Cellvibrio sp. PSBB006: one gene and its partner. The protein of the gene in region 2 interacts with the protein of the main gene of each other region in a pairwise test. Links are inferred from orthologs where the notes say so. Each region holds a gene or a part of one and is shown on either strand. Other genes may lie near its edges.

Region 1 (11,032 bases), 2.3 Mb from region 2 along the record:
ATCGAGTGCACCGAAGGGTTCATCGAGCAATAACACTTTTGGTTCTACCGCGAGCGCACGAGCCAAGGCAATACGTTGACGTTGACCGCCGGAAAGCTGATCCGGATAACGATCGGCGAGCCAGTCCAGTTGCACGAGGCGCAACAATTCATGAACGCGCTCAGCAATGTCTTTTTTATTCGGGCGTGTGTGTTTGGGTCGCACGGTCAACCCGAAGGCCACGTTATCAAACACCGTCATATGACGAAACAGTGCATAGTGTTGAAACACAAAACCTACTTGCCGCTGGCGCACATGGACGTTAGTGGCGTCTTCGCCGTGGAATTCCACTACGCCGCTATCCGGTTGTTCGAGACCGGCAATAATGCGCAGGAGTGTGGTTTTACCGCAGCCGGAGGGGCCAAGCAGCGCGACCAGTTCACCGGTGGGGAAATCCAGTGAAACGTTATTCAACGCGGAAAAACTGCCGAAGTTTTTGTGGATTTTTTTGACCTGGATGCTCATGATGTTTCTCGTTGCGTGAATAAATAGAGTGCTACTTTTTTGGAATCTCTGGTGTCAGGGACAATGCCTTTGGCCACCATGGTGTCGGATTACGTCTTGCGGCTAATCCGACCTACGGATGGTCAGTCAGGTTTGTTGTTGGGCAGCGCGGATGGATTTTTCGCGCTCCCGTGTGTGCTGCCATTCCAGTAAAGATTTCACCAATAGCGTGATCAATGCCAAACCGGCAAGTAACGAGGCAGCAGCAAAGGCCGCCGCAAATTGATATTCGTTGTATAAAATTTCAATATGCAACGGCAGCGTGTTGGTCTGGCCGCGAATATGGCCGCTAACGACACTCACTGCACCAAACTCACCCATGGCACGCGCGTTACACAAGATAATGCCGTAGAGCAAACCCCATTTAATGGACGGCAACGTCACTCGCCAAAAAGTTTGCCAACCACTGGCGCCCAACGTGAGCGACGCTTCTTCATAGGATGTGCCCTGCTCTTCCATCAAGGGAATTAATTCGCGTGCGATAAACGGAAAGGTGACAAACACGGTGGCCAATACAATGCCCGGCACGGCAAAAATAATGTGTATGTTGTTGTCGGAGAGCCAGGGGCCAAACCAACTCTGCGCGCCGAAGAGCAGCACATAAATTAAACCAGCCACCACCGGCGAGACAGCAAAAGGCAAATCGATCAAGGTGATCAATGCCTGCTTGCCACGAAACTGGAATTTGGTGATCGACCAGGCTGCGGCCAAACCGAATATGACATTGAGCGGCACAGCGATGGCTGCCGCCAACAAGGTTAATGTAATCGCATGCCAGGCATCGGGTTCGGTAATGGCCGCCCAATACACATCGGCACCGCGCGAAAAGGCTTCGGTAAATACGGCGATTAATGGCACCACTAAAAACAGCGCTAAAAAAAGCAATGCCATACTGATTAACGTCATTTGCATCCATAAAGGTTCTGTGGTGGCATCGGTCGCTTTGCGGGTGCGACGGCCCAGGGAAGATACAGCACCGCTCATACTAGGCTCCTGCCCGCTTGCTACTCCAGTGTTGCAAGAAATTGATCAGCAACAGCAGGACAAAGGAAAAGGTTAACAACACCACCGCCAGGGCAGCAGCACCGGCGTAATTGTATTGCTCCAGTTTGGAGACAATTAATAAGGGCGTGATCTCGGTGCGAAACGGCATATTGCCGCTGATAAACACCACCGAACCGTATTCGCCCACCGCGCGGGCAAATGCCAACGCGAAGCCGGTGAGCAAGGCGGGTAACAACGCGGGCAATAAAATCCGCTGGAAGATATGCCAACGATTTGCACCTAAACTCGCGGCGGCTTCTTCAATCTCTCGTTCCAATTCTTCCAGCACCGGCTGCACGGTGCGCACGACAAAGGGCAAACCAATAAAAGTCAACGCGACGATCACGCCCAGCGGCGTGTAAGCCACTTTAATGCCGAGTGGCGTGAGCCATTGGCCGATCCAGCCTTGCGGTGCGTAAAGTGCAGTGAGCGCAATACCCGCCACGGCGGTGGGCAAGGCGAAAGGTAAATCCACCAAGGCATCAACAATTTTTTTGCCAAAGAAATCGTAGCGCACCAGCACCCAGGCTACGACAAACCCAAACACTAAATTGATCAGCGCACCAATAAACGCAGCGCCGAGACTCAAGCGATAACTCGCTACCGCTTGCGGATCGAGCACCGTTGCCCAAAACTCCGACCAGGTAAGCGTCATGGCTTTGGCAAATAAAAAGGCGAGCGGGATGAACACAATCAAACTCGCATAAAATGCAGCGTAGCCAAGGGACAACCCGAAACCGGGAATAACAGAAGATCGACGACTCATGAAACACCTTTAAAAAAAACCCGCACTGAATTTGTGTTTTATTGCGGGCGCTGCCCTCAGCAGACGTTAATTCGTTCCAGGCTTGTAGATCTTGTCGAACACACCGCCGTCATTGAAATGGGTTTTCTGGGCTTTCTGCCAACCACCAAATTCCTCATCCACGGTAATCAGGTCAACGTTCAAAAATTGCGCTGCGTACCTGGCTGCAATCGCAGAATCACGCGGACGATAAAAATGTTTACCCGCAAGGTTCTGGCCGGTTTCGCTATACAAAAACTCCAGATAGGCTTGTGCAACTTTACGCGTACCGTGCTTGTCGACATTTTTATCCACGATAGTCACGGGCGGTTCAGCCAAAATCGACAGCGAAGGAACCACAATTTCAAAGGTGCCCTTGCCAAATTCCTTTTCAGCGAGAAACGCTTCGTTTTCCCATGAGAGAAAAACGTCACCAATACCGCGTTGTGCAAATGTTGTGGTCGATCCCCGCGCACCTGAGTCCAGGACCGGGACGTTTTTGTAGAGTTTTTCGATGAACGCTTGCGCTTTTTCATCCGAACTATATTTCTTTTTCGCGTAGGCCCAACCGGCCAGATAATTCCAGCGCGCGCCGCCCGAGGTTTTCGGGTTTGGCGTAATGACTTCAATGCCCGGTTTTACCAGATCATCCCAATCCTTGATATTTTTGGGATTACCTTTACGCACCAGAAACACGATAGTCGATGTATAGGGCGAACTGTTGTGCGGCAAACGTGACTGCCAATCCTTGGGAATTAATCCACGCTCTTCATGGATAGCATCAATATCGTAGGCCAATGCCAGAGTCACAACGTCTGCCTCAAGGCCATCGATAACGGCACGCGCCTGCTTGCCAGCTCCGCCATGGGATTGGCTGATGCTGACTTTTTGTTTGTTGGCTTTTTGCCAATGGTCTGCGAAGGCTTTGTTAAATTCCACGTAGAGTTCGCGCGTAGGGTCATAGGAAACGTTTAATAGTTTGACATCCTGCGCGTATGCAACGCTGGCAAAGCCAAGTGACAGGACCAGCAATGTATTTTTCAGATAACGAGTAATCATGATCAGGTTCCTTACAAAAAAAAGCGTGTATATAAATCGAATAAGTGTTGGCATGGTGAATCAGGCTATGCGCAGCAACATCGGTAATTGCTTGAAAAATACTTCATGATTTCCCTTAAAAACTGTGATCAAAACCAACGGCAAAGGTGTTATCCGCCAGGTCGGCGTTATCCACATCCAGCGCGGAATAGTAGGTAAATATCTTGGTCTTGCTACCCAGGCTATAGTCCAGGCCCACTGCTGCCAGCGTGCCTTCTTCGTCGCTGACATTTGCTTCGGCGATGCCGTATTGCGCTTTTACTTTAAACCTGTCGATATTCCAGGCGCCGGAGATTAAATAGCTGGTGTCCTCTGCTTCGCTACCGGCAACAACATCGCTGGCTTGTTGCACCAGTGCTCCCAATTCAAATGAGCCCCGTTTGGCCGTGCCCACCGCTCGGATTACATCAGCACGGACAATACCATCGAGACTGCGACGCGCCAGTTGGTTACTGTCGTAGGCAATAGCGCCATAAAAAATGCCGTTATCTGCAACCAACGACGCGGAAAGGGTATCGGTCAAACCATCGTCTACCTCGCCGTCGAGATCTACATCCGCACCTTCCGGCGTAACAAACGCAAGATTGGCGGTGAATAATTTGGCGAGCCTGGGTGTGGAGTATTGGACGATATTGTTCACGCGATTCTGACCGCCGAGCAGAACATCAATGTCTGCTTTCAGATCGTTAAACTGATCAACTTTGCCTTCGATGACTTTTAGCGGCGTATCGAATTTTCCACCAATCACGCGACCAAAGCTGCCTTGCAATCCGGCGTAAATATTGCGTTGTACAAAGGGACTGCTACCGCCGTCGTCCGCATCAGTTTCGTATTCCGCGAGATACACCACCGTCAAACCGGTATTCTCTAATGCCTGTTCGCCTTTGATCCCCAAGCGTGAAGCATTGGAATTAAGCTCCCACTGGTCAACCACAGCAGGAGCCTGGAGAGCAATGACGCGAGCCGCGCCTTCGTGATCAAATTGATCGAGAGTAATATTCAGTTTTCCGTAAATAATCGGCGGATTAGCCAACGCGTGCTGAGCGTTAAGCCCCAAGGCCGCAGTCACAGCTAATGAAAAAAGTGTGGGCGTGTAAAACGATCGACGCAACGACCGCAGGTGTTGAAATGACATGTTAATCTCCAGAATTAACTTATCACTTCCGGCGGTCCGGTCAGTGTTGATGGTGTGTATGTTCTTTTAGAATGCGCGGTAATTTATTTAGCGTTTTCGCTTTTATCAAACCGCTTTTTCTCGCGACGTTCCAGTTGCACGATCCGGCCATTGTGGACAGATATTTCCAGCGAGCCGTATTGAATTTGCGCCAGGATTTGCTTGATTTCCTTCAGCACATCTTCATCGATAGCAATGGATTCATTCGTTGGGCTTGCCATGACGGTATCTCAATAACAACTGATTGCTCAGCGACGGCGCCATACTAATCAACGCTCATCTGGCCGCAAAAGATTTATTTTTTATTAGCTTATGACATGCGTAGTCATAAGCGACTCATTTTTTGGCATATGCCGTACCCGGAAAACGGCAAACATTTCAGGCATAACCACAGAACAAATTATTCCTTCGCATTCATATAACCAGCCAGTAAGCTCCGCCCTAACGCTATGAACGCGACCCATTGAACAACGACCATACATTGGTAACGGAGCCGACCATGAGCCACGAGCCGATTTTTTTTGATGCCCCCTTTTTTGACGCGCCCCATGATGACGAGGCGTTAGTTAATCCTGCGCAGGTTGTGGGAGAACATCCGGTGTTGATTGTGCCAGGATTGAATAACAGTGATGACAATCATTGGCAGACACTCTGGCAAAATCGCCTGCCCAATGCGCAACGTATCGCGGTAAAAAATTGGCACGAAGCTGATCTGGATAAATGGCGCAATGCCATCAAGAAATCCCTGGCCGGGGTTGATCGACCCAGCGTATTAATCGCACACAGTTTTGGGGCACTCGCGGCGGCATCTATCGCAGCGGAATACCTGGAACTGATCGCGGCGGTGTTGTTGGTGGCGCCTGCTGATCCCGATAAATTCCAGATCGCCGATCGTCTGCCAGACCGCCCCTTGTCGGTTCCCGTGCATTTGATTGCGAGCAGTAATGATCCCTGGATGAAGGACAGTAAGGCAGCCTACTGGGCATTGTTGTGGGGTGCGAATTTTTTGCGGATAAAAGAACTGGGGCATATCAATAGCCACTCCGACATCGGTGTATGGCCGCAGGGATTAAAGCAATTGGAATTGTTAGTGCGGAGAGTTAAGCCAAAAAATGTTGTTAAGAAACTGTTGACTCGTTCGAGCCATCGAAACGGGGTTGCCGCGTAAGGTTGCATTTGCGTGTCGGATTACGCCTTGCGGCTAATGCGACCTACGGGATCGGTTAAACAAACAGTGAATACAGCATTTGCAGGGAGAGACCAATCAGCAACAAGGCAAATAGTTTTTTTAATAACGCGACGGGTAAACGATGCGCGAGCCTCGCGCCGACCGGTGCCGTGATAAAACTCATCAATGCCATTGCAATGACGGCGGGCCAATAAATAAAGCCCAGCGTGTGAACGGGTAAATTATCTACTGACCATCCATTCACCAGATAACCCGTGGCACCAGCAAGCGCAATGGGAAAACCGACCGCTGCCGAGGTGCCTATGGCCGTTTGTAAACGAACGTTGCACCACGTCAAAAACGGCACAGTTAACGTGCCGCCGCCAATCGCCACCAATGCCGAAATGCTCCCGATACCCACCCCCACGGCCGACAAACTGACTGCGCCTGGCAATTGACGTGCAGCCTGAGGTTTGCGATCTATCATCAATTGCAGCGCAACAAAGGCCATAAAACACGAGAAGAACAGTGCGAGTGGTTTGGCAGAAAGGTAACTGGCCAAAAACGTTGCCGCGAAGGTGCCGCATAAAATACCCGGCGCAATCTTTATCACAACCGGCCACAATACTGCGCCCCGCGCATGATGTGCGCGGACGCTGGCCAGGGCCGTGGGCACTATCGCTGCCATGGAAGTTCCTAACGCAAGATGCACCAGATGCTGCTCAGGAAAACCCTGCGCCATAAATAGCAGGGTTAATATCGGCACCATGATGCCACCGCCACCGATACCGAACAGTCCGGCAAACAAACCGGTGGCGGCCCCCAATAGCAACAGCGATAACAGAAAATAAAGTTCAGGCATGATGATCAAACACAGATTTAATAACGGGCGAATTAAAACAGCCTAAGCGCTTTCGTGATCAATGCGTCTTAATACCTGGAAGCCCGCAAAAAATAATGCCCATTTACGCACCGGTATAGCCGGACGTAAACGGGCATTGTATTCACTACCTGAAAGGTGGCGCGTTATTTCTTGGAGCGCTTCCGATCGTTTTCACTTAACAGCTTTTTGCGCAGACGAATGCTTTGCGGTGTGACTTCAACCAGCTCATCGTCTTCAATAAACTCCAGCGCTTGTTCCAGGGTGTGGCGAACCGGCGGCGACAAGGTCAAGGCATCGTCAGTACCGGAGGCGCGCACGTTGGTCAACTGCTTGGCTTTAGTGGGGTTAACGACCAAATCGTTACCGCGTGAGTGCAGACCAACGATCTGACCTTCGTATACTTCCACACCGGCGCCGAGGAACAAACGGCCGCGGTCTTGCAGCGGGTGCAAACCATAAGCGAGGGTTTTACCTTTCACCATGGACACCAACACACCGTTCTGACGCTTGGCCACTTCACCTTCTTTCACCGGACCGTAATGGTCGAAGATGCTGGTCATGATGCCCGAACCGGAGGTCATGGTCAGGAACTGACCACGGAAACCGATCAGGCCGCGCGACGGACACAGGAATTCCAGCTTGATACGGCCTTTGCCATCCGGCTCCATGTTAGTCAGCTCGCCTTTACGCAGACCGAGTTCTTCCATCACCGAACCCTGGTGATGTTCTTCAACGTCGATAACCACTTGCTCGTAGGGCTCGTGCACTTCGCCGTCAACAATTTTCTGTACCACTTCCGGACGCGATACGCCCAGCTCAAAACCTTCACGACGCATATTTTCAATCAATACGGAAAGGTGCAATTCGCCGCGACCGGAGACGATAAATTTGTCCGGGCTGTCGCCCTGTTGAACACGCAAGGCCACGTTGGCAATCAGCTCTTGCTCAAGACGATCTTTAATATTACGGCTGGTCACGAACTTGCCTTCTTTACCGGCGAAGGGCGAGTCGTTTACCTGGAAGGTCATGCTGACGGTTGGCTCGTCAATGGACAGTGCCGGCAGTGCTTCAACGGCATCGGGGCTACACAGGGTATCGGAGATACCCAACTTGTCCACACCGGTAATACAAACGATGTCGCCCGCATATGCCTTGCCAGTTTCAATACGTTGTAAGCCGTGATACCCCATCACCTGCAATACCTTGGCCTTGCGCTGATTACCTTCATGGTCCACCACCACAACCTGCTGGTTGGGCGACAGGCTGCCGCGCGTGATACGGCCGATCCCGATAACACCCACATAGCTGCTGTAATCCAGCGCAGAGATTTGCATCTGGAAGGGACCGTCCAGGTCAACGACCGGCGGCTTAACTTTGTCGACGATCATCTGGAACAAGGGTGTCATGTCGTCTTTTATGTCGTTCAGATCGGTACCGGAGACACCGTTCAATGCCGATGCGTAGACCACCGGGAAATCCAGCTGCTCTTCGGTAGCACCCAGACGGTCGAACAACTCAAATACCTGATCGATCACCCACTCCGGACGAGCGCCCGGACGGTCGATCTTGTTGATCACCACAATGGGGTTCAAACCTTGTTCAAAGGCTTTGGAGGTTACAAAGCGGGTCTGCGGCATAGGTCCGCCTACCGCATCCACGATCAACAACACAGAATCCACCATCGACAGAACCCGCTCTACCTCGCCACCGAAGTCGGCGTGTCCGGGGGTGTCCACGATGTTGATGCGGTAATCGTTCCATTTGATCGCGGTGTTTTTCGCGAGGATGGTAATCCCGCGTTCGCGTTCCTGATCATTGCTATCCATGATCAGGTCGCCGGTATCCTCACGACGGTCGAGGGTGCCGGATTGACGCAACAACTGGTCAACCATGGAGGTTTTACCGTGGTCAACGTGGGCGATGATGGCAATATTACGCAGTTTTTCGATAGCGGATTGATCTGTCACAGTGTTGTTTCTCTTGGATTTGGCGCCAGCTGAGGCTTGGATTTGGCGCCAGCTGAGGCAAGGGAGGACGGTAAAAAGCCGCGCATTATACCCATGTCGGGCTGACGGGGATATGACAGATAGGGTTTTATTGATGATTTTTTAGTCGAAAAATGGCAGCGAAGCGGAAGAAGTTACGCGATCTCGCCGCCAATTACCTGCGACTCATACGCGGCAATAAGATAGTGACCATGCCGATGAGGGGTAAATAAGCACAATAATCAAACACATGTTCGATGGTTGTTGCGTCGGCCAAAGCACCCAATCCCGCCGCTGCGACGCCGCTAATACCAAACATCAAACCAAAAAATATCCCGGAAATCATGCCGATTTTAGTGGGCACCAACTCCTGCGCGAGCACCACAATCGCGGAAAACGCCGAGGATAAAACCAGCCCGATCACGACCGACAGCACCGCCGTCCAGAACAGGTTGCAGTAGGGAAAGAGCAGCGTGAAAGGTGCGGCGCCGAGAATGGAAATCCAGATCACGGCTTTGCGGCCAACCTTATCGCCAATCGGACCACCGGCAAATGTGCCCAGCGCCACTGCGGCTAAAAACAAAAATAAAAACAATTGCGCGTCGGCAACGGACGTCGAGAATTTTTCGATCAGGTAAAACGTGTAGTAATTGGTAAACGCCGCCATGTAAATGTATTTGGAAAATACCAACAGCGCCAACACCGTTAATGCACCGATAACCTGAGCGCGTGACAGGTGTGCGAAGTGCGCGTGCTTTTTTACACTCTTAAGTGATGCATGGGAACGGATTGTCCAGCGGGCAACACCAAACAGTACGGCAAAACCAACAATCGCAAACAACGTAAACCATCCGATGGCACCTTGTCCCTGCGGAAGAATAATGGCCGCTGCCAACAAGGGACCAAACGCAGAACCGGCATTGCCGCCCACCTGGAAGAACGATTGCGCAAAACCAAAACGCCCGCCCGATGCCATACGTGCAACACGCGAGGCTTCCGGGTGGAAAGTCGAAGAACCCAAACCAATCATCGCAGAGGCAATCAACAGCCAGGTGAAATTGTTGGCGAATGCCAGCATGACCAGGCCGGCTAATGTGAACAGCATGCCGGTGGGCAGTAGATAAGGCTTGGGGTGTTTGTCGGTATACAGTCCAATGCCCGGTTGCAGTAGCGACGCCGTCATCTGGAACGCGAGCGTTATCATGCCGATCTGGGTAAAGCTCAGCGCGTAATCGGTTTTCAGCAAGGGGTAGATCGACGGCAAGATAGATTGGATCAAATCATTGATCAGGTGGACAAAGCTGACCGCGCCAATCACCGGCAAGATCGTTTTGGTCGGATCAAAAGTATTGGCAGCAGGTACAACCGGCGGTATCTCGCCCAGCACCGCACCAGCGGGAGTAAGGGTTTCCATCTGGCTCATAACATGACTTCAAAAAGGGATTAAGCGGCGATCACGCCGGTAATTGCTCGGCAGGCCAGTATAAGGCGCCAGAAATAATAGAAATGACATAAAATGTCGAATAAGTGACAAATCAAAGCCGTCCATTTACCGCAGCCAAGCCATGGGAGAAGGGGGAACGATCATGCGTATTGTTGAACAGCGCAGCCCGGAAGAACTTCAACATGTGCCGCGCCCCATAGTGGCCTGGGCTGGGCATTATGCGAATGGCGACGAGATTCCCAGCCACACGCACCGGCGCGCGCAGTTACTTTATGCGGTTGAAGGGGTAATGCGGGTGATAACCCCCAACAGCGTCTGGACAATCCCGTCGCATCGCGCACTTTGGGTGCCGCCGAATGTTGAACATCACTCGTTTATGATGACCGAGGTGGAGATGCGCACCCTTTACGTCAGTGACGATATCCGGCTTTCACTCGGCAAGGAATGCCGGGCAATTTCTGTGTCGGGATTACTACGCGAATTGATTTTGGGTTTACTGCAAGAACCGGCCGAGTATCCAATGCCGGGACGCGGTGAACATTTGGTTGCGCTGATTTTGATGGAGATTGACCGCGCTGCAACCCAGCCGGTGGAAATTCCCTGGCCACAGGATCGGCGCTTACAAACCGTGTGCCAGCGGATTATGAATTCGCCCGGGGTGACTTACACCATCGATGAATTAGCCGAGATGGCGGGTGCCAGTGCTCGCACCCTGATTCGTTTATTTCCGAAAGAAACCGGCCTGAAATACCACCAGTGGGTTCAGCAAGTACAGCTTGCCGAAGCACTCTGCCGCCTTAGCCGAGGCGAAAGCATTGCACGCATCGCCAACTTCCTCGGGTACGCCAATCCCAGTGCATTCTCGGCAATGTTCAAACGCAATGTTGGTGTCACGCCCAACCAATATTT
Region 2 (16,191 bases):
CTTCAGACCTTTGGCCTGACATTAGCCATCGGCTTCGGCCTGGGTGCCGCGGCCGGTTATTTTTTGGGGGTCGCCTTGCGTCGTAACTGGTTTCCGCACTACCTGGAAAATACCGGTGTGCTGACCTTGATGTTGGGCGCATATGCACTCTCCAACCATGTTGCCGAAGAGTCCGGCCTGTTGACAGTAACGGTCATGGGTATCTGGCTGGCCAACATGAAGCACGTTGAAGTGGACAGCATCCTGGAGTTCAAGGAAACCCTCAGTGTCTTGCTGATTTCAGCCTTATTTATCCTGCTGGCCGCCCGTATCGATTTTTATGCGATCAGCCAATTGGGCTGGGGCGTGGTATTTGTGCTGCTGGTGGTCATCTTTGTCGCCCGGCCCTTGAGTGTGTTGGCCTCAAGTATCGGGACATCCCTGAACTGGCGCGAACTGGCATTGCTAAGCTGGATTGCACCACGCGGAATCGTTGCCGCCGCCGTATCAGCACTCTTTGCCCTGAAACTGGAAGAGGCTGGCTTCCTCGAAGCAGAAAAAATTGTCCCCATGGTATTCCTGGTGATTATCACCACCGTTGTATTGCAGAGTTTGACCGCCGGCACCTTCGCCAAACTGTTAGGCGTGCGCGCGCCAGCTCCACAAGGCTTACTGATTTTTGGCGCCAGCGCATTTCCCCGCGCCTTGGCCAGCGAACTCATCAAACAGGATATTCCAGTCAAACTGGCAGATACCAACTGGGATAACATCCGCGCAGCCCGCATGCAGAATATTCCCACTTACTATGGCAACCCCGCCTCCGAGCACGCCCACCGCACGCTCGACCTTGTGCTCACTCGCCATCTCTTGATTCTCTCACCCTATCGCCAACTCAACCCCGTGTTGAGTTACGACTACGAAGCCATTCTGGGCGAAGGCAATGTATGGGGCTTGGGCTACGGAGAAAAAGACACCCGCGCCAGCCACAAACAGGCCGAAGATTACGCCAGGAATTTAAGCCTGTTCGGGGACGATATTACCTACGGCAAGTTGGCCAGCCTGATGGCGCGCGGCGCCCAGATAAAAACCACCCCCTTGACGGAAGCCTTTACCATCGAGGACTACGCCAATAACTACGGCACCCGCGCCCTGCCACTGATCGCCCTCGACCCAAACAATCGCACCTTTATTTATACCGCGGGCATGTATACCCCTGAGACGAACACCAAGGAAAGCAACGCGGCACCTCGCCATGAACCCACCAAGCGTGCCTGGACACCTAAAGCGGGTTGGCAAATTATCAGTTTGATTACACCGGAGACTGAAGTGAAGCCCACCACACCTGAAGATCCGCAGTAAAAGCCAATAAGCTGTCCATTCGGACAGCTTGACTTTAAGAGCGCACAACGTGAGTTTGCCGCTCAGGTTTTTGTTTCGAAACCCTCAAATCACGGATGATTTGCGGGAGCTACAGGGATGTAGTATGCGTTTTCGAAACAAAAACCTGAGTGGCAAACGGACTACGAAGCACCTATATCGCACCAGAAACGCCCTACTGACATCCTACCTCACCTCTTTTAGTGCAGCTCCCTAGCGCAAAACAGTCAGCTTTTTAATTTATTGTCCAATTAGTCAGCTTATTTCAAGCATTCACATAAAGGGGAATGAAAGTTGCAAATCAGGGGCAACAACAAGTGAACCCTGGGAGCTAACGATGCAAACTTTTATTGAAAACATGCCCAAAGCGGAATTGCATGTTCACCTGGAAGGAACACTGGAACCGGAACTCAGTTTTGAACTGGCACAGCGCAATCAGATCGACCTGCCCTACAAAACGCCGGACGAATTGATCGCTGCTTACAACTTCTACGACCTGCCCTCTTTTTTAACCATCTACTACGCCGCCATGGACGTGTTGCGCACCGAAGCTGATTTTTACCAGCTCACCTGGAATTATCTGAGTAAGGCACGCAGTCAAAATACGGTTTATGCCGAGGTGTTTTTTGATCCACAAGCGCACACCAGTCGCGGGGTCGAATTTGGGGTAGTTATCACCGGCATTCACAAAGCCCAGGTGGATGCCAAAGAAAAACTCGGTATCGAAAGCCAATTGATCATGTGTTTCCTGCGGGATATGAGCGCGGAATCCGCCATGGCGCATCTGGAAATGGTCAAACCCTACCGCGACTGGGTTGTTGGTGTAGGCCTGGATTCAGATGAAAAAAATAACCCACCGGTTAAGTTTGCAGAGGTCTTCAAGCAAGCGCGGGAGATGGGTTTAAAACTGACGATGCACTGTGATGTGAATCAGCAAAATACGCTGGTTCACATTGGCCAATGTCTCGATGAGATTATCGTGGACCGCATCGACCACGGCGTGAACTCGCTGGAAGACGATGCGTTATGTGAAGCGATAAAGAAACGCGGTTTGGGGCTGACCGTGTGCCCGGTGTCCAACCGCTTTGTAGTGCAATCACTTACCTCTGCAGAAATTCGCACCATGCTACAAAAAGGCATGCTCGCCACCATCAACTCCGACGATCCTGCTTATTTCCGCGCGTATCTCAATGAAAACCTGGTAGAGCTGCAACAGGAAGGGCAATTCACCAGCGAAGAAATCACCAAGCTGGTTGGCAATGCGTTTCGGGTTGCCTGGTTACCGGAAGCCCAAAAAAATCATTATCTGACGTTACTCAACGAGTATGTCACCACAATCACTGACCAGCCGGCCAATTAATGTATATCGGGATAATGTCATGAAATTTTTCATCCACAAACGGGTACTTTTACTTATTCTCAGCAGCTTTTTTGCGTGTCTAACACTGGCCAGCCAGGCGCAGGAAAAACCGCGCTTCTACGAACCGACGGATACCATTGTGATACTTGGCGCTGTGCCCCAGGAAATTCCGGTACTCACCGATGCACTGGAAAATCCTGAGAAAAAAAGTTTGTGGGGTATACCTTATTGGCAAGGGAAATTGCATGGCAAACCCGTGGTTATCGCCATCACCGGTATCGGAAAAACCTTCACCGGCATGACAACCACGTTGTTTATTAAGGAATTTAAACCGCGCATGGTACTCATGACGGGCACCGGTGCACGCATCAATCAACAGTTGCGCACGGGTGATGTTATCGTGGCAACGCATACCTATGAGCACGACTATGGCAGCCTCACAGCAAACGATATGGTGTATCGCCCGATGAACGGACCCGATGATGGCAAGGAGGTGACCAATGAATTTAAACCCTCCGCAGCCATGTTGGCCCTGGCAAAAAAAGCCATGGATACTTACGAACCACAAACCGTAACCGCCAATGACAGCACCTATAAAAATTCGGTGCGCTATGGTGTCGTGGCGTCATCGGATTTATTCGGTGTTCCGCAGGTACGCATTGATCTGCTGCGCAACCATTTCAAAACTGACATCATGGAGATGGAATCCGCCCCACTGGGTCATGTGTGCGAAGCTTTGGGTGTGCCTTACTTAATTGTGCGTGCCGGTTCCAATGTTGCCCAGGAAGCACCCAATGATGACTATCTGCGCCTTGGCCCTATTGCCGCACGCGAGGCCGCAAAATTTTCCTTACACCTGGTAAAATTTTTATAGTTCAAAACCTCTGTGACGCGGGAAAAATAAACGATGAAGGTGTCATTTTTTGCAAGACTTGCAATGCTATTGATTGCGCTTCCCTGTTACGGCGGAATCTACGCTGATGCAGTAAAACAATTAGGCTACAGCGAACTGGCAGCAACATTTTCTATAGAGAAAGTTACGCGTATCACCGGCAGGGATGCCGGCAAAGCCGAGGATTTTTCCGAGCAACAGGCTCTGGCTGTGCTCAAAACTCTCGACGCCCCCACAACAAAAGTGGATCTCGCCAGCTTTGTTGCACATTACAACAAACCGGACCTTGCCTATCTCGGAAACCTGCGTGAACCTTCTGTATACCAACGTATTGAAACACGCTGGCTGAGCGCCTCGAAAGAAGGCCATTCTGATTTTGCTATTGCCTTGCGCTCGGTGATCGACCAGAGCGTGGCGACCGGTTATAACATCTATACGACTCCCTGGCCGTTGTTCGAGCGTGAGACGCATATTATCTATGGCCACAATGATATTGATCACGCTCAACAGTTACTCGCGCTGCTGGCCAGTGAAGGACTTGAGGCGCAGGTTGGTTTTTCTCTGAAAACATCAGCCTTTTTGCATCGTGATGATTGGGGCACACCAAATCCCAACACCATTCGATTAAGCGACAATCGCCACCTGATAGAAGCACGTGAATACGATTTACACTTTGGCTTTGCGACTGCCGATGACAAACAACGCTTTATGCAGATAGTGAATCGTTACGCTAAAAAAAATCGTGCTGAACAGTCAGGGCTTATTCGTAGTGCCTGGTGGCAACCCTATTACCGCAGCCGGGTGGCTGCACCAAATTTTCATCCGGTTACCCAGATCCTGGTAAGTCACGGTGAGGAAACCGCTGTAATGCTCGCATTGCCGAACAAAGCGCCAGGCTTAATTAAAAATATTGCTGCACTTAACAAAACCTGGACTCTCAACCCGGAAACGATTTGGGTAAATCCCGCGTTTTATCGGTACTTGCAGGGAAATTATAAATAACCGGCAAGGCGGGTATAAATAACAGTAAATGGCTATTGAGCCACGCGACGTTTATTTTTTTTGACGGCCCAAAACAGGCGTATTCCCAGCAATACCGCCACAATAGCACCGTAGACAGCTGCCTCAAAATAGCTGGAGCGCACCTGCCATAAAACATGTATCCAGGCCAGAATCAACGCAAGGTATACCAGACGATGCAGCTTGACCCAGTTTTTCCCCAAGCGCCGCATCATCTTTTGTGTGGAGGTAATGCCCAAGGCAACCAGAATCAACAGCGCCGGAAACCCTACGGTTATGTAGGGTCGTTTGAGTGTTTCAGACACCAGACGACTGAAATCCAACCCGAGGATAAAAATCAGATACGACAGTAAATGCAACAATCCATAAAACAACGCAAATAAACCCAGCATCCGGCGATGCGACATCAGCCAGCTCCATGCCAATAAACGGCGTAAGGGTGTGACAGATAACGTGATAAACAAAAAATAAATCGTCCATTCGCCGGTGAATAACACAATAGTTTTCGCGGGATCAGCGCCGAGTTGCTGGGTGATGGTGTTAAAGACCAGCCAGGCGAAAGGAATGAGTGCGCAGAGAAAGATGATGAGGCGTCGCCAGCTGGTGGGGATTTGTTGCACGAGGTTATCCGGGTTGGTTTGGTTAGAAAGTTGGTTGTCGGATTACGCGGCTTTGCCGCTAATCCGACCTACGGTACGGTTAGTAGTATTTTTTTAGGTCCATGCCTTTGTAGAGATGGGCCACCTCGTCGGCGTAGCCGTTGAATAATTGAGTATCGATAATATTGGGGCTAAACAAGCCGCTGGGTAGGCGTCGCTCGGTGGCCTGGCTCCAGCGCGGATGATCCACCTTGGGATTTACATTCGCATAAAAACCGTATTCCTGCGGTGCGCTGATATTCCAGGTAGTCGGCGGTTCTTTTTCGGTGAACTCAATCTTCACGATAGATTTAATACTTTTAAAACCATACTTCCAGGGCACTACTAATCGCAAGGGCGCACCGTTCTGATTGGGCAATACCTTACCGTACAAACCCACCGCCAATATCGTCAACGGATGCATGGCTTCATCCATGCGCAAACCTTCAACATAAGGCCAATCAATACTGCTGAAGGCACTCTTCTGCGCCGGCATTTGTTTGGGATCTTTCAATGTAGTGAAGGCCACGTACTTCGCGTTCCCCGTCGGCTCAAAACGCTTCAACAAACTCGCCAGTGGAAAACCAACCCACGGAATCACCATCGACCAGGCCTCAACACAACGCAGACGATACACCCGCTCCTCCAGCGTCATGCCTTTCAGGATATCTTCCAACGTAAACCGACCCGTCTTCCCCGCCTCCCCGGCTATTTCAAGCGACCAGGGATGCGGCTGAAAATCTTTACTGTTCTCCGCAGGATCATCCTTGTTGTAACCAAACTCATAAAAATTGTTGTACTGAGTAACATGCTCGTAAGGCGTCAACTTATCACTCACTTTATGAGAGTCCGCCGTCGCCGACGCGATCTGCCGCTTCAACCAATCCGGCCCTTTATTCTCCGCCTCCGCTGCCACATAACCCGGCTCCGCCAACACCCCCGGCACCACCATCCCCGCCGCACCCAACACACCCACCGAAAAAGCCCCACGCATAAAATCCCGTCGCGCCCGATAAATCGCTTCCGGCGTAATGTCTGAGGAGGGAATATCCGACGGCTTCTTGATTAGCATGGCAGTTACCCGAATTTAAAAATTTATGGCACATTCTCTCAGAGAGAATACCGTTGTCGACTCTGAGACCATCGGCAGCACGGATGCTGCTGATGAGCCCCCACGGAAGGGTTCACGGCGAGTCTCAGAGTCGACAACGGTATTCGCGGCACGACCGACTAAAGCTCGGTATAAACACCAGAATTACTTAATCAAATACACCACATACACCTTAGCCTTCGCCCGAATCACCCCCGGCTCAAACGGCTCCGAACTCTTCATCCGCATATCCGCACTCACCGCCAACCCTTGGGCAGACTCACCATAAACCTCACGATTCGGCACCAGGAAATACGTCTCCTCACGGCGCAACTCAAACTCCGAAATCGAATGCACATCACCCAACTTGCGCCCCTGGGACTCCACCAAAGCCGCCGCCCGCGAATGCGCATCCTCCAGCGCCTTGATCAACGCCTGATCACTCACCACCTTCTCATCCGACACCGACAAACTGGTATCCACGGTGTTGGAGATCTTCGCATCCATCAACGCCTGCATCAGCGCGCCATAACGCTCAAGGTCGCGCAGGGTAATATCCACCTGGCGATAAACCCGGCTGCCGCGCGGCACCTGCTTACCTTCAACATAATCGTAAACCGGCGTAACCTGCAGCGCCGTGGTCGCAATATCGCGCGCCTCAATATCCATAGCCTTCAGAGTATTGATCAGATGTACTGAACGCTTATCCACATCAGCCTTGGCTACACCGACATCCATATTCTCCGAGGTCAGGCCCAAGGTGATGGTCATCTCATCAGGGATGACCTCAATCTCCGCCGAACCCTCCACATAAATATGCGGCTTGGCCGGCAAAGGGTTCGCAAATGCGACGGCAGAGGTTAACAACAATACCAGGGCAAGTAAGTGATTCATAAAGTGTCCTTTTGTTACAGAAGAAATACGATGGAAAACAATAAATAGTTTCATCGCCACTATAGTGGAAACGATCAGCTCAATTTGTAAAACGGTGTAAGGATCGCGCAGCCAGCCTTAACCCCGTATGAACCTCGCGCTTGTCCAGCCAAATCTTTAACAAAATTTACATTTCCCACGACCAGAAATGGCGCCCTATTCCGACTCTGCCAGGTATAAATAATTCCGCCCTGACCGGCTGCATACCCACATATGCTCAGCCAGCGGATCACAATCTTTGGTTTCAAGCTGGCTATCCGGCGTCAGGGTTTCACTGACGCCCATGGTGGCTTTGTCTTTCTTTAAAAAACCATACATGGTTTCAAAACGCTGACTGAAATCCAGCCCTTTTTCCTGCAAATCAAAAAACAAAAAATAGAACTTTCCATACGTCATGGTGACACCACCCAAACCTATCTCGTGCATCTTTTCAATGTACTGGCGATAAGCTCGCGCTAAATAGGCATCTATGGCAGTTTGATCTGAGGCGCTGCCGCTATAAACAGGTAGCGCCATTTTATTCTCGGCATCCAATACGCCTTGTGCCAAACGTTGGTTACGGCGATTGCCTATCAAAGTAAATTGTTGATTGCCGCAGTGCATTGTTTCGCCATTAAGCTCGCAAGTAGATGATGCGAGGGTTTTCGGGATATGGGTGGTGAAGTTGTTGTTTGTGGTTGTGGTTTCTGCTCAACAAGTGCTGGCAGTTTTCGCTCCGGCTGCGGCGTCGATTTTGGTGTAATTTTTTTGGCCGTAGATTTTGGCATGGGTAACTCGATGCCAATACGCCCTGCCGGGCGCTTTAATAAAAGTGCCTGGGTGGTCGCATCGTTACGTTTGAATTGATAAAACGGCGGCAGGGTTTTTGCCTCGCCTCTGGCCTGTAGTTCACAGTAAACCTGCTCGTAATAGCTGCTGGCAGAGGCAAAACAGAATGACTGTGCCGAGGATTGCCCAGCCAGCAACGCCATACCGAATAGAAAATACTGTATCGTTTTTCTTATCACCTGTGCTAAAAAATCCTGCGTAATTCTTTTCATGACATTATTGCCTGTTGTTCGCGCTTCCGAACCGGCGATATTCTGCCAAGCTAAGGAACGAGAATCAGTGTTTAATTAACCAACATTGATGGATCTTCGCATTGCGCTGAAAATCCTGATCAATCGTCTGGGCGCTGATATCCTGGATGGTGTAATCCTTTAGCGCGTCATAATCCAATTTGAAACTGCGCAAATTATTCGAAAACATTAGCGTCCCGTCTTCTGCCAAGGCACGCATAGCATGATGGATCATGGTGACATGGTCCGCCTGGATATCCAGCACATCTTCCATGCGTTTGGAATTGGAAAAACTTGGCGGATCTAGCAGGATCACATCAAACTGCTGGGTATTTTCTTCCAGCCACTTTAGACAATCTGCCTGCTCCAGCCGATTGCGCGACTCGCTTAAACCATTCAGTGCGAAATTTTTACGCGCCCAATTCAGATAGGTATTGGACATATCCACACTCACCGTAAATCGCGCGCCCGCCATAGCAGCACGCACGCTGGCGGTTGCGGTGTAGCAAAATAAATTAAGAAAACGTTTGTCTTTTACTATCTGCGCAATACGATCGCGCACCGGGCGATGGTCCAGAAATAACCCGGAATCCAGATACTGCCACAAATTAATATGCAAACGCGATTGGCCCTCAACAACAGTGACCAGATCGCCCGTAGGACGATCACTGAGCTTTTCATACTGCGCGCTGCCCTTGTTGCGGCGTCGCTGTTTGTAGCTGATATTTTTTATCGGCACATCCAGCGCAAAGGGCACGGCCATTTCAATCTCCGCAAAGCGTTGAGCCGCCCGGTCTTCGTCAACAGATTTCGGCGCCGCGTACTCCTGTACGTGCACGTAGGTCTGTTCGTTGCGCCCGTCCTGCGGAATGCCGCGATAAATATCAATGGCTGCTGCGTATTCCGGCATATCGGCATCGTACAGGCGATAACAGCTGATATTGTTTTTTCGCGCCCATTTATCCAGTTGTTTCAGGTTTTTTTGCAGGCGATTGGCCAGCATCTGCGCGCCGTTAGTCAGGGCCGCTGCTTGCGCCGCTTTATCTTCGACTTTGACCTTTTCCTCGGCGATTTGCCGCTCGCGATCATCCTTGCTGAAGCGCCCGTCCTGCTCTACACGGCTTTGAACAAAGGCGTCACGGTCAATGTTAAATAATAAAACCTCGCTGGCGATGGTTCCGTTAAAGAGCTTGTATTTTTTCTCAGCGCGCAATCCCATTTGCTTACCCAAATCGGGATTACCGGTAAAGATGGCGGCACGCCACCCTTGAAATTCATTGCGCAACCGCTCACCCATGTGGGCGTACAGAAGTTTCAAGGATTCAATTTCCCCCAAGCGTTCACCGTAAGGTGGATTACAAATGACCAGACCATAATCCATGGGCGCATGGGTCGGCTTTTTAAACTCCGCCAATTCCTTGCGGCTGACACGTAACCAATGATCCAGCTCTGCACTGACAATATTTTCTTCGGCGGCGCGAATGACTTTAAGATCAGCATCGTAGCCGCGGATTTCCGGTAAATTTTTTGCCAGGCCATCACGTCGGCGATCAAAGGCTTCTTCACGCAACGACAGCCAGATATCATTACGGTGATTCAACCAGCGTTCAAAACCAAAGCTGGCCCGTCCCAATCCCGGTGCAATATCAGCAGCCATCATCGCCGCCTCAATTAACAAAGTTCCCGAACCGCACATCGGATCGAGCAGTGCCCCGCCCTCCGCCGCCACCGCAGGCCAACCGGCGCGTAATAAAATACCGGCGGCAAGATTTTCTTTTAACGGTGCATTGCCCTGCTTGATGCGATAACCGCGTCGATGCAAACTTTCACCGGACAAATCAATACTGATCACCAATTTATCTTTAGCAAGCCGCGCATTCACGCGTAAATCCGGATCACGTTTTGCCACCGATGGACGCTCGCCACTGAAATCACGTAAACAATCGACGATGGCATCTTTCACTTTTACCGCACCGAATTGTGTATTGCGAATGGCGTCATTGGTGCCGGTAAAATCCACTAACAACGAACCGCCCGGATTTAGATGGTCTTGCCAGGGCAAATCGCGCACGCCCTGATACAACTCGTCCTGACTGTTCACAGTAAAGTTGGCCAAGGGCAACAAAATTTTATTGGCCAGACGACTCCACAAACAAATGCGATAAGCAGTTTCCTGTGACGCATGAAAATAAACGCCGGCGATAGTTTCGCGCAACTCGGTCGCGCCCAGGTCGGCCAGTTCGTTATACAGGAGATTTTCAATGCCTTTCGGGCACGTAGCAAAAAATTGATGTTCGATCATGCGTTATCCTTTGTGTCGCGCGGAAATATGCGCCATCAGCGCGCAGCCCAGTACTCATGCGGGTTTACGATTTGTCAAATCGATTTGCTAGAGTTTTAAGTACTATAGAGCGCGCTGGCTATAAAAATAAAATCGTTCAAAGTACTGCGTTTTTTTGTTGTACTGATCTTCCGCCGTGAACTTATGACAATCGGATGATGTCAACCGAGTACAGTCATCGGCGCCACGGCATGGGTATATGACGTATTACGTCACGGTGATTGTAACTCCTCGTTCCAAACGTGCATTCAACATTCTAGCCATGGAGAGTTGAAAAACGGATGGACACTTCCAACATCTGCAATACAAGGTAAGAAGCATCAAAAAGCGAAACAAAAACTAACCACCGCAACAACCGTTACATAGAGGTGCTATAACTGATGAAACGTCAAAAACGTGACCAAACAGAACGCGCATTCAGTAAAGGGTATAAAGCTGGTATTGAAGGTCGTTCAAGGAGTTTGTGTCCACACGACAGCGGTACCGCTCGACAGCAATGGTTAAATGGATGGCGCGAATCGCGCATTGACCAATGGGACGGTTTAAATCGCATGGCTCAGGTGCAAAAGCTGAGCAATATCCAACAACTTCCTATGAGTACTTGATCAGATACTGACACAATCCCAACCGCGCCCGACGGCTATTCGGGCAATCCTGCCATGACTTCGGTCATGACCAAACGCCCGCTACTCGCGGGCTTCTTTTTTTCAGCCCAGGGTAATCCGATTAATAAAAATACCGGATTGCCGATCATAAAATTCCCTCATTTTTCCATCTGCGCAATAGCGCTGGCAGCCTCGGTAACCACCGCCGGACCACGATAAATAAACCCGCTGTATATCTGCACCAGACTGGCGCCTGCCTTGATCTTCTCTACCGCGCTGGGACCATCAAAGATGCCCCCAACGCCGATAATCGGCAGCTTGCCCCCCAGGTGGCTGTGCAGGCCAGCAATCACACGTGTGCTCTTGTCGCGCACCGGCAAGCCACTCAGGCCACCGGCTTCTTCACTGTTAACGCAGCCTTCCACGCCTTCACGTCCAATGGTCGTGTTTGTAGCAATCACCCCGTCCATGCCCTGCTCGGCCAAGGCAGTTGCTACCTGGGCAATGGCGATATCATCCATATCCGGCGCGATCTTCACCGCGACCGGCACATAGCGTTGATGTGCTTCTTGCAGGGTTAACTGTTCTTTTTTCAGGGTCTCCAGCAAGCGATTGAGGCTGTCACCGAATTGCAGATCCCGTAAACCGGGCGTATTGGGAGAAGATACGTTGACCGTGATGTAATCCGCATGGGCATAGACTTTGCGCATACCGATCAGGTAATCATCCGCTGCATTTTCCACCGGGGTGGTGGCGTTCTTGCCGATATTAATCCCCAGAATGCCCTGATAGCGGCGCTTGCGTACCTGGTCAACCAGATGATCCACGCCTTTGTTGTTGAAACCCATACGGTTGATGATCGCTTCCCGCTCAGGAATGCGGAACAGGCGCGGCTGGGGATTACCCGGTTGCGGGCGGGGTGTCACGGTGCCAATCTCAACAAAACCGAATCCCAGAGCACCCAAGGCATTGAAATAATCGCCATTTTTGTCGAGCCCTGCAGCCAAACCCACGGGATTAGGAAAGCGCAACCCCATCACCTCAACCGGGTTATAAGCCGGTGCAGAGATAAACAACTCCAGCAACTTCAGGCGTTCGGCGGCACCCAGCATATCGAGGCTGAATTCATGGGAAACTTCGGGGTCGAGGCGGAACAGGAGGTTTCTGAGCGTTGAGTACATAGGCGTCATTACAGGCTATTGGAAGGGCTGAAAACTGCGCGCAAGGATACTGGATTCACCCGCCCTAGTCGATTTTTTCAATGCCCTGGAAGCGGTGGTTTTCATCAAACAGGATGCGAAAACGTCCGCGAATCCCCAGATGCGTCACGTAAGGTCGCAGAATCATCGCCGGGAAACGAACCCGTCGGCCATCCACGCTGGTGGCCAGAACATCCCGCACTGCTCCCTGATATAGCCGTTGATATTCATCAGGGGAAATCATGAGGTTGACGATGAGATCGCGCAAAGACATTCCTCGCTACAAAAATAAAAAGTGCTCACTACCAAAACACAGGTTCATCCCCTAGGATAAGGCGAACCCGACGAACAACAGGAAACACATCATATTATGGACGCTGCCCTGCCGCGAAAACTATTACTCGCCATCGCTCTGATTCAAGGCTTTTTGCTGCTTATCCTGCACCAGTCCATCGAATTTAGATTCTGGCCGCATCAAGAACCGCAATGGCTGTTTTGCCTGTACAGCATGGTCATCATCGGCCCCTGGATGTTGCTGTTGTCGTTAGAGTCGGACAACTGGCGAACGATTATTCGTTGGATCTTGCCCTTCACCCTGCTCTGCGGCCTCACAGGATATTATGTCGGCAGTCAGGTGATTCCTCTTGAGCATCTACGCTTCACCGGTTCCTTGGTCGCTTTTGTTTCCACGCTGGGCATCGCCAGCTTCAAATTGTTGATGTATGCCCAGCAACGTGCCACCGGAAACCCTTTCAACTACGCAGATCTATTTCGTTTTTCCTGGCGAAACTTTTTAACACTCGGTCTTGCGCTGTTATTTATGCTGTGCGTCTGGGGCATTCTTAATCTGTGGGCAGAATTGTTCAAGGTGATCAAGATTGACTTCTTTGATGACCTGTTTAAAGAACCCTGGTTTTATTATCCGGCACTGTCACTGGCCCATGGCTTCGGGGTACTTATCTTTCGCAGCCAATACAAGGTTATCGACACCATCACGCGCATCCAGCAAGCCCTGATGAAATTTTTGTTGGTGATTCTGACCCTGGTTTCCATCCTGTTTCTAGTCACCTTACCCTTCACCGGCCTCGACCCTTTATGGGAAACAAACAGCGGCAGCGCATTGATTTTGTGTATGCAGGCATTGATGTTATTTTTCCTCAACGCCGTCTACCAAGACGATCCCGACACCCAACCTTACCCGCTGTTTATCCACCGTTTTATTTATCTCGGCATTGCCCTGTTACCCATCTACAGCGCCATTGCTTTTTATGGTTTGAGCTTACGAGTACAACAATATGGATGGACGGTAGATCGCTGCTGGGGCTTTCTGGTCTGGGGCTTTCTCGCGCTGTTTTCCGTGGGTTATCTCTGGGGCATTATCAAGCAACGCGATGCGTGGTTGCACAGGCTAAGTTGGGTCAATGTGCGGATGGGAATTTTATTGTTGTGCACCATGATACTGATCAATTCACCGCTGGTGGATTTTCGCAAGATATCTGTCAACAGCCAGCTGGCGCAACTGGAGTCAGGCAAAGTGAAGCCCGAGGATTTTGACATTCATTATTTTCGCCGCGATTTGATGAAACCCGGCTATGAAGCCCTACAAAAACTTAAGCAGGATTTTAACGAGAGTCACCCGGCCGTTGCGATTGCCATCGACAGCCTCTATCGCGACCACACGAACAAAACAAATCCGATTGATAGAGACCAGCTTTTCAAAGCCATTCGCGTTCTTCCCGAACACACCATCCCAACCGCACTGGCCGATGCCATCTACGCCGACCTGATCAGCAACCCCTGGCGTTTACGCAATATAAAAGATTACTACTTGATGCCAGTTGATCTGGATGAAGACGGCAGCAACGATTATGTGTTGGTGGATATCACAGAACATTTCCCGAATGTTTCACTGTTCACCCAGCAGGGAGATGTGTGGGAAAAACTCACCCTTAGCCGACTCGACAAGCAAAAGTATGATGCGAAAAAACTGATTGATACCTTGCAGCAACAAACCATCAAAACCGTAACGCCGCGCTGGAAGCATCTACAACTGGGTGACTTCACGTTGCAAGTGAATCAGGACGCAACGCCGTAGGCATAATGCGAGTGGCGCCAGGGTTTTAGTTTCGAACCCCTCATGGGTTCGTTTTGCGACCTAATCATTGTTTAATCAAGTCACGCAATTCGCGCAATGCCACAGAGAAAACCGCAAAATCAGTGTGACTGCCTGCTTGCAATTCATTGATCATCGCGGTCCAGCGTTTAACCTGTGCATCGTTTTGTTCACCCCAGGTGGAAACAACCGCATCGATAGAATCATCACCGGTGATTTCCGGAATCAATTGTGTTGCGAGTGTGCGCAATTGCGTTTCGAGATCATCCATAAAACTTTCGCGCGCCATGGCTTGCCAGTAGTTTTCTACCTTGACCTCCGATAATTGCTCAGCAAACCACGGCAACTCCAGATATTCACCCAGGGTTGCGTATAAGTCGGCTACCGCGAGCAGATCGGTGCCGCTCGTTTGCGCCGCATCCACTACGCTGAGTCCGGAGAATAAATAACCCGGCATGGCCGCACGTTTGGCCAAGGATTCCGGCAAGCCTTGCTCCTGCAAATAAGCGCAGCGTGCTTGCCAATTCTCTAGCGGTTGGCCGCGCAATAATTGCGGCAGATGGCTGGTAATGTCCTGCATACCGCGGGTGAAAATTTCCACTTCTTTGCCGGGATCGAGATGACCGCGTCGATTGCGCAAAAACCAGCGCGTTGCCCGCCGCACCCGGCGCATCATCTTGATCATCAACTCAATTTGCAGCGCTGCCGGTATGTGGTAATCAAGCTGTTCCAGTTCCCGCCAATAACTATCCAACTGAAAAATATTGCGCGCGGTAATGTAGGCAGCGGCGAGCTCGCCCACACCAGCGCCAGTGGACTCCATCAAGCGCTGCGCAAAGCTGATGCCCATATTGTTAACAATATCGTTGGCAATCTGGGTCGCAATAATTTCGCGCCGCAGGCGATGGCGATACAAAGGCTCTTTAAAATCCCGGGCAATTTTCTGTGGGAAAGCGCCTTCGATAAAACCGGCAATATAAGGATCACTGGCGATATCCGTCTCCACCAGATCCTCCTTCAGCGTTGCTTTTGCATAAGAAATCAAAATCGCCAACTCCGGCCGGGTTAATCCTTTGCCGTGAGATTGCCGTTCTATCAGGCTGTCATCGTCGGGCAAAAATTCCAGCGCACGATCAAGTCGGCCTGCGGCCTGGAGCCTGCTCATAAAGCGACGATATTCGGCCCCGCGTTTGAGGGCATCGGCCTGGGCAATGCTGATCGCCTGGGTTTGTCGATAATTATTGTGCAAGACCAACTGCGCCACGTTCTCCGTCATATCCATCAGCAATTGGTTGCGTTGTTTTTGCGTGAGATCGCCTTTGGCAACTACATCATCCAGTAAAATTTTGATATTGACTTCGTGATCCGAACAATCCACGCCGCCGGCGTTATCAATAAAATCTGTATTGCAGGCACCACCGTTCAGGCAATACTCTACCCGCCCCAACTGGGACATACCGAGGTTGCCGCCTTCACCAAATACTTTGCAGCGCAATTCATTGCCGTTAACACGCACATTATCGTTGGCCTTATCACCCACGTCGGCATGACTTTCCTCGGAGGATTTCACGTAAGTGCCAATACCG

What was found.
Region 1: the proteins of rlmKL (region 2) and typA interact in binary tests that used the Escherichia coli proteins (3 or more experiments, as listed by UniProt). The link is inferred for Cellvibrio sp. PSBB006 from one-to-one orthologs.

The regions. Positions count from the first base shown.
Region 1 is NZ_CP021382.1:2,712,284-2,723,315, forward strand. Bases 6,250-9,144 are described here. They hold typA (translational GTPase TypA), read right to left. Parts: upstream 8,662-9,144; coding sequence 6,838-8,661; downstream 6,250-6,837. Other genes in these bases: CBR65_RS11370 (sulfite exporter TauE/SafE family protein), read right to left, coding at 6,250-6,673; CBR65_RS11380 (MFS transporter), read right to left, coding at 8,855-9,144. In the rest of the region: CBR65_RS11335 (sulfate/molybdate ABC transporter ATP-binding protein), read right to left, coding at 1-504; sulfate ABC transporter permease subunit CysW, read right to left, coding at 631-1,455; sulfate ABC transporter permease subunit CysT, read right to left, coding at 1,529-2,353; CBR65_RS11350 (sulfate ABC transporter substrate-binding protein), read right to left, coding at 2,420-3,430; CBR65_RS11355 (porin), read right to left, coding at 3,546-4,604; CBR65_RS11360 (YezD family protein), read right to left, coding at 4,688-4,864; CBR65_RS11365 (alpha/beta hydrolase), read left to right, coding at 5,143-5,811; more of CBR65_RS11370, read right to left, coding at 5,867-6,249; more of CBR65_RS11380, read right to left, coding at 9,145-10,102; CBR65_RS11385 (helix-turn-helix transcriptional regulator), read left to right, coding at 10,266-11,032. UniProt on the Escherichia coli protein: A 50S ribosomal subunit assembly protein with GTPase and nucleotide-independent chaperone activity, required for 50S subunit assembly at low temperatures, may also play a role in translation.
Region 2 is NZ_CP021382.1:398,081-414,271, reverse strand. The notes cover bases 8,022-11,007. They hold rlmKL (bifunctional 23S rRNA (guanine(2069)-N(7))-methyltransferase RlmK/23S rRNA (guanine(2445)-N(2))-methyltransferase RlmL), read right to left. Parts: upstream 10,650-11,007; coding sequence 8,394-10,649; downstream 8,022-8,393. Other genes in these bases: CBR65_RS01805 (hypothetical protein), read right to left, coding at 8,022-8,329. In the rest of the region: CBR65_RS01845 (sodium:proton antiporter), read left to right, coding at 1-1,338; add (adenosine deaminase), read left to right, coding at 1,694-2,716; mtnN (5'-methylthioadenosine/S-adenosylhomocysteine nucleosidase), read left to right, coding at 2,736-3,590; CBR65_RS01830 (hypothetical protein), read left to right, coding at 3,654-4,610; CBR65_RS01825 (sulfite oxidase heme-binding subunit YedZ), read right to left, coding at 4,643-5,248; protein-methionine-sulfoxide reductase catalytic subunit MsrP, read right to left, coding at 5,328-6,338; CBR65_RS01815 (SIMPL domain-containing protein), read right to left, coding at 6,522-7,250; CBR65_RS01810 (hypothetical protein), read right to left, coding at 7,446-7,892; more of CBR65_RS01805, read right to left, coding at 7,862-8,021; rmf (ribosome modulation factor), read left to right, coding at 11,069-11,293; CBR65_RS01790 (quinone-dependent dihydroorotate dehydrogenase), read right to left, coding at 11,452-12,474; CBR65_RS01785 (DUF2835 domain-containing protein), read right to left, coding at 12,539-12,766; CBR65_RS01780 (DUF4153 domain-containing protein), read left to right, coding at 12,863-14,587; CBR65_RS01775 (NAD-glutamate dehydrogenase), read right to left, coding at 14,652-16,191. UniProt on the Escherichia coli protein: Specifically methylates the guanine in position 2445 (m2G2445) and the guanine in position 2069 (m7G2069) of 23S rRNA. Methylation occurs before assembly of 23S rRNA into 50S subunits.